Regions from separate parts of the Arthrobacter sp. NPDC057259 genome, predicted to be linked through region 1. Evidence: riboswitches for the same ligand, from Rfam matches in the RefSeq annotation. Region 1 holds a riboswitch; each other region holds the start of a gene.
The links. A riboswitch is a leader RNA that binds a small molecule or an ion and turns the genes downstream of it on or off. The one in region 1 is predicted to bind S-adenosylmethionine.

Region 1 (2,194 bases):
TTGTGACTTCCATGTGACAGCCGCCCGCCCGGCCGCGCCGTTTCCCCCACCTTTGAAGGCCAAGGCCGGCGGGTCGCCGCGGACACGCCGCGCCGGCCGCCGTCGGGCCCGCAAAGGTGGGGAAATCCGGCGGGGGTCCCGGGCCTAGCCGGCCTTCGCGGCGCGGAAGCCGGCGTCGAGGTCCGCCAGGATGTCGTCGATGTGCTCCAGGCCCACCGAGAGCCGGACCAGGCCCGGGTGGACGCCCGCCACCGCCTGCTGCTCCGGGCTGAGCTGGCTGTGCGTGGTCGACGCCGGGTGGATCACCAGCGAGCGCACGTCGCCGATGTTCGCCACGTGCGAGTGCAGCTCCAGGGCGTCGACGAAGCGTTTGCCGGCCTCCACTCCCCCGGCGATGACGAAGGAGACGACGGCGCCCGTGCCGCGCGGACCGTATTTCCGGCCGCGCTCGTACCAGGGGCTCGAGGGCAGCCCCGCGTAGGCGACCGATTCGACGTCCTCCCGGCCCTCCAGCCATTCGGCCACCCGGGTGGCGTTGGCGACGTGCCGCTCCACCCGCAGGCTCAGCGTCTCGATGCCCTGGGCGATCAGGAAGGCGTTGAAGGGCGCGACGGCGGAGCCGAGGTCGCGCAGCAGCTGGACCCGGGCCTTGAGGATGTAGGAGAGGTTGGCCCCCAGTGCGCCGTCCGCGCCCAGGTCCCGGGCGTAGACCAGGCCGTTGTAGCTGGGGTCGGGGGTGTTGAAGCCGGGGTACCGCTCCGGGTCCGCGCCGAAGTCGAACTTTCCGGAGTCCACGATCACACCGGCGATCGCCGAGCCGTGGCCGCCCAGGTACTTCGTGGCCGAGTGCACCACGATGTCCGCGCCCCACTCCAGCGGACGGATCAGGTACGGCGTGGCGAGGGTGTTGTCCACGATCAGCGGCACCCCTGCCTGGTGGGCCACGTCCGAGATTCCCTCGATGTCCAGGACGTCCTGGCGCGGGTTGGAGACCACCTCGCCGAAGAAGAGCTTGGTGTTCGGCTGCACCGCCTCGCGCCACTGGTCCAAGTTGTCCGGGTCCGCCACGAAGGTCACGGAGATGCCGAACTTCTTCAGAGTGTGGGCCAGCAGGTTGTAGGTGCCGCCATAGAGGCTGGGGCTGGCCACCACGTGGTCCCCGGCTTCGGCGATGTTGAGGATGGCGAAGGTTTCCGCCGCCTGCCCGGAACTGAGCAGCAGCGCGCCGAGGCCGCCCTCCAGGCTGGCGATGCGCTGTTCGACCGCGTCCTGGGTGGGGTTGCCGATTCGGGTGTAGATGGGGGCGAGCTCGGCCAGGGCGAACCGGTTCGCGGCGCTCTCGGCGCTCGGGAAGACGAACGACGTCGTCTGGTAGATCGGCAGCGAGCGGGCGCCGGTGGCGGCGTCCGGTTGCTGGCCGGCGTGGATCTGACGGGTTTCAAAGGACCAGGCGTTGGACATGGCGTCTCCTGTGACTGGGCTCAGGGCGGCACCGGACCCGAGTCCCGCGCTGTTCGCGGGTCCCGGATTATCGGCACGGCCCTGGCGCCGCGCTTGCCCCGCCGGCGGTCGCCGGAGGGCCAGGTCTTCACCCGGGGCACCCCACCGCGCAAGGAGGGTTGCCGGCCAGCGAGCCGGGGCTTGGCGCTGGCACTCATGACCTGCTCCCAGTGTAGGAAGCCGGAAACCGGCACGGATAGCTTTATGACAAAGATGAAGAAACCGGTCCCCGGGACGGCTTGTCCGGCGGATTTCCGCGGCCGCGCCGGTCGGCACGGGGGCCCGCCGGACGACCCCGGCGAGGTTAGGACAGCCTAAGCTGAGAGGTCCATCACAAAGTGCCAAGATGAGGGCATGCGCATGGATCACGTCTCTTACGCCTGTGAAAAGGATGGCCTCGCGGCCACCACCGACCGTATCGCCACGGCCCTCGGGGTCGAGGCCGTCAAGGGCGGCGTGCACCCCCGTTTTGGCACCCGCAACATGATCATCCCGCTCGCCGGGCACAAGTACCTGGAGGTCGTGGAGGTCCTGGACCACCCGGCGTCGGACAAGGCACCGTTCGGCCAGGCGGTCCGCGCCCGCTCCGCCGCCGGCGGTGGCTGGATGGGCTGGTGCGTTGAGGTCGACGACCTGGCACCCTTCGAGGAACGCCTGGGCCGCGCCGCGGTCAACGGCAACCGCAAGTTCCCCG
Region 2 (2,194 bases), on a different contig from region 1:
CATCCACCAGGTAGTCCCAGCCCAGGCCGTCCCGCCGCAGCGTCCGCAGCGCGGCCAGCAGCCGCTCGGCGTCCTCGAGCCGGGAGCCCAGGCCGAAGCTGGCCCGCAGCGACCCGGCGGGCAGGCCCAGCCGCTTGAGCAGCGGATGCGCGCAGAACCTGCCGTCCCGCACACCGATCCCGTGCTCTGCGGACAGGTACGCGGCGACGAGACCGGCGTCGTACCCCGCGACCGAGAAGTTCACGACGCCGATGGTGCCGTGGCCCTCCCCGTGGTCGGTCTCCTCGAAGATGTGGTGCACGCTCACGCCGTCGATCTCCCGCAGGCCGTCGGCCAGGAAGGACCGGATGGCATCCTCGTGGCCGTGCCAGGATGCTTCGTCCAGGGCCGCGACCGCCTGGGTGGCGCGGGCCAGGGCGGCCGCGCCGAGGACGTTGGGGGAGCCGCCCTCGTGCCGGGCAGGTCCGGTGGTCCAGCTGACGGCGTCCAGCCGGGCGTCGCGGACGGCGCCGCCGCCGGCCAGGTGCGGCGTCCCGGCGTCGAGCCAGTCCGGCCGCCCGACCAGGACACCCGCGCCGAAGGGTGCGTAGAGCTTGTGCCCCGAGAAGGCGACGTAGTCGATGCCGTCGGCCGCGACGTCGATGCGGCGGTGCGGGGCCAGCTGCGCGGCGTCGACGACGATCCGGGCCCCGTGCTCGTGCGCCAGCGCCGCGAGCTCGCGGACGGGCAGGATCTCGCCGGTGACATTCGACGCGCCCGTGACCGCGAGGAGGCTGATGCCGCCGGTTGCCAGCTCGGCCCGGAGCCGCGCCAGCGTCCCGGCGAGGGTAGGCGCGGCGACGACGCTGCGGTGCGGAACCCCCTGCCACGGCAGCAGGTTCGCGTGGTGTTCGATGTCCAGGTACAGGACCTCGCCCAGGTGCCGGCCGCCGGCGGTGGGCAGGCACCCGGCCAGGAGGTTCAGCGAATCGGTGGTGTTCCGGGTGAAGATGACCGCGTCGTCGGCCCGGCCGCCGACGAAGTCCCGCACAATGGTCCGCGCGTTCTCGTAGACCGAGGTGCTCAGCTGGGAGGCGTAGCCGGCGCCGCGGTGGACGCTGGCGTAGTAGGGCAGGATCTCGTTGAGGTACGCGGAGACCACAGACAGGGCAGGGGCCGAGGCGCCGTAGTCCAGATTGGCGTAGCGGACCTGGCCGCCCTGGATCAGCGGCGCCTGGATCTCGGCGCCGGTCACGGCGGCCAGCGGGGCGCGCGCGGCGGATACAGCCGTGGAGATGGATGCTGGGGACGAAAAAATGGCAGTCGACATGGGACCTCGCTCGAGAAAGGACCCCGCGTGCAGGGGATCCGCGCTTGCCGGGTCCGCTCCGGACCGGCCAGGTCGTCACCCGGGGCACCCCGCCGCGAAAGGAGGGTTGCCGGCCAGCAAACCGGGGTTTAGCGCTGGCACTCGTGACCTGGTTCGAGCCTAGGACACATTGCCGCGCCCCGGAAAGGGGCGCGGCAATGTGAAGCGCTGTGTTACGCGGAACCGGCCCTTAGGGAAGGCGCGGTTTTAGAGCAGGTCGTCGAGGTTCGGATTGAGCCGCTTAAGAACCTCGGAGTGCAGGATCGAGTTCGTGGCCAGGGCGTTGCCGCCGAACGGGCCGTCCTCACCCTCGAGGGAGGTGAACCGGCCGCCGGCCTCGGTGACGATCGGGACCAGGGCGGCCATGTCGTAAAGGTTCAGTTCCGGCTCGCAGGCGATGTCGACGGCGCCCTCGGCCACCAGGCAGTAGGACCAGAAGTCGCCGTAGGCGCGGGTGCGCCAGACTTCCTCGGTCAGGCCCAGGAATTCGTCGAGGTTGCCGCGCTGCTTCCAGCCGCCCAGGCTGGAGTAGGAGAGGGAGGCGTCGGAGAGGTCTGAGACGTTGGAGACCCGCAGCCGGGTTGCGGCGGCCAGCGAACGGCCCGTGTAGGCGCCGGCGCCCTTGGCGGCCCACCAGCGCTTGCCGAGGGCAGGGGCACTAACGACGCCGACCACCGGCTCGCCCTCGTCTACCAGGGCGATGAGGGTGGCCCAGACGGGGACGCCGCGCACGAAGTTCTTGGTGCCGTCGATCGGGTCGATGATCCAGCGGCGGGAGCCGTGGCCCGAGCTGCCGAATTCCTCGCCCAGGACGGCGTCGCGGGGGCGGGAGCGGGAGAGCTGGCC
Region 3 (2,194 bases), on a different contig from region 1:
CTTCCCTCGGCGTGCGTCCTCGTTATCGGCGGGCTCCGGGGTGGAGGTCCGTCGACCAGGGTTGCTGCGGCGTCATCGATCCAGGTCTCTCGGCCGCTCGGGATGGTCACTGTCTACTAAAACCGAACGGCGGATTTTCGCCAAATGGGCGCGTAATATTCGGAAACCTGCGGACGGGAGGCGCCTGGTTCGATCAGAAATTCGGCACAGCGCCCGGGGTGGGTTTGCCTACTGCGGTGGTGCTGCCGGCGGACGTAGGCTGGCCGCATGAGCCACGTGAACGATCCCGCCGTCGTCGAACGCCTCCTGCGCACCAAGGGCCGGTGGGCCATCGTGGGCCTGAGCACCAACCAATGGCGTGCTGCCTACGACACGTCGCTGTTCATCCGCGACCGCCTGGGCATGGACATCATCCCGGTCAACCTGCCCGGCGACGACGTGCACGGAGAGGCCGGCTACCGCTCGCTGGCGGAAATCCCGGCGGAGAAGCGGCCCATCGACGTCGTGGATTGCTTCGTGAACTCCGGACGCGTCGGCGACGTGGTGGACCAGGCGATTGCCGCCGGCGCCGGCGCCGTCTGGCTGCAGCTGGGCGTCATCGACGAGGCCGCGGCCGAACGCGCCAAGGCCGCCGGGCTGGACGTCGTCATGAACGCCTGCCCGGCCAGGGAAGCGCCGCTCCTGGGCCTTTAACCGGGACTGACGGGAGCTTTACGGCGTGTGACGCGCCGCTTTCACCTCGGCCGGGCGTGTGCCAGATTCGTGGGGTAACCATCCCGAGCGGCTGAGAGACCTGGCTCCGTGACGCCGCAGCAACCCCCTCGATGAGGACGGTGCTACCGCCAGGACCGATGGAGAACCACTGTTCCACGGACCCGAGAGGCCGCGCTTTGCGCTGCCCCGGCGCCGGGGGATGAGGCTTTCCTCGGGCGAGCCCCGGAGGAATCATGAACACCACAACGACGGCAGCGCCGGCCCGGATCGCGGGCGGTCCGCTGTGATCGAGATCCAGAATGTCAGCACCTCGTTCCGGTCGAAGGATGGCCGGTTCACCGCCGTCGACGACGTCACCCTCACCGTGGAGCGCGGCCGGATCCAAGGCATCATCGGGTTCTCCGGCGCCGGCAAATCCACGCTGCTGCGCAACATCAACCTGCTCGAACGCCCCACCTCGGGCCGGGTCCTGGTCGACGGCGTGGACCTGACCGCCCTGAGCGAGCCGGAACTGCGCAGCAGCCGGCACGGAATCGGCATGATCTTCCAGCACTTCAACCTGCTCAACAACCTCACCGCGCAGGAGAACGTGGAGCTCTCACTGAAGTTCGCCGGGGTGGGGAAGGCCGAACGCCGGCGCCGGGCGGCCGACGCCCTGGCCATCGTGGACCTCGCGGACAAGGCCGCCAGCTACCCCGCGAAGCTCTCCGGCGGCCAGAAGCAGCGGGTGGCCATCGCCCGGGCGCTGGCCACGGAGCCGAAGGTCCTGCTCTGCGACGAACCGACGTCGGCCGTGGACCCCCGGACCACCGCCTCCGTGCTGCAGTACCTCGCGGACGTCAACGCCGAATTCGGCATCACGATCGTGGTGGTCACGCACGAAATGAACGTCATCAAGGCCATCGCGGACAACGTCGCGGTCATGGAGGACGGCCGGATCGTCGAGCAATTCGACCTGGCCGAGCTCGAACGCCCCGGCTTCCACCCCGCCACCTCGATCGGGCGGTACCTGGTCTCCGACGCCATCGAGCTGAACCGGCCCCACCGGGCAGCCGCCCCGGCCGGCCCCGCCCCGAAAGGCCTGATCCATGCTTGAGCGCATCCTATCGGTCCTGCCCGAAATCGGCGCCGCCATGGGCCAGACCCTGGCCATGCTGCTGGTCGCGATCCCGCTGGCCGTCCTGATCGGCACGCCGCTGGGCGTCTGGCTCTACACGATCGGCCCCGGCGGGCTGCGGCACCGGCCCCGGCTCCACCGGGTCCTGGACGGCCTGGTCAACCTGGTCCGGTCCTTCCCGTTCCTGATCCTGCTGATCGCCATCATCCCGGTGACCCGCTTCATCGTGGGCACCACCATCGGCACGGCCGCGGTGATCGTCCCGCTGACCATCAACGCCATCCCGTACTTCGCCCGCTTCGTGGAACAGAACCTCAGCCAGCTCGGCAGCGGCGTGGTGGAGGCCGCCCGCTCGATGGGAGC

Region 2: another riboswitch for S-adenosylmethionine. It lies ahead of ACFUCU_RS00180 (aminotransferase class V-fold PLP-dependent enzyme); the one in region 1 lies ahead of ACFUCU_RS09785 (bifunctional o-acetylhomoserine/o-acetylserine sulfhydrylase).
Region 3: another riboswitch for S-adenosylmethionine. It lies ahead of ACFUCU_RS11375 (methionine ABC transporter ATP-binding protein); the one in region 1 lies ahead of ACFUCU_RS09785 (bifunctional o-acetylhomoserine/o-acetylserine sulfhydrylase).

The regions. Positions count from the first base shown of each region.
Region 1 covers NZ_JBHUYA010000005.1:99,876-102,069, forward strand. The annotation lists gene ACFUCU_RS09785 (bifunctional o-acetylhomoserine/o-acetylserine sulfhydrylase) at 145-1,461, opposite strand; SAM riboswitch class IV at 1,546-1,662, opposite strand; gene ACFUCU_RS09790 (VOC family protein) at 1,855-2,194, shown strand, end outside.
Region 2 covers NZ_JBHUYA010000001.1:41,776-43,969, forward strand. The annotation lists gene ACFUCU_RS00180 (aminotransferase class V-fold PLP-dependent enzyme) at 1-1,309, opposite strand, end outside; SAM riboswitch class IV at 1,345-1,458, opposite strand; gene hisN (histidinol-phosphatase) at 1,556-2,194, opposite strand, start outside.
Region 3 covers NZ_JBHUYA010000006.1:113,375-115,568, forward strand. The annotation lists gene ACFUCU_RS11370 (CoA-binding protein) at 268-693, shown strand; SAM riboswitch class I at 769-858, shown strand; gene ACFUCU_RS11375 (methionine ABC transporter ATP-binding protein) at 998-1,810, shown strand; gene ACFUCU_RS11380 (methionine ABC transporter permease) at 1,803-2,194, shown strand, end outside.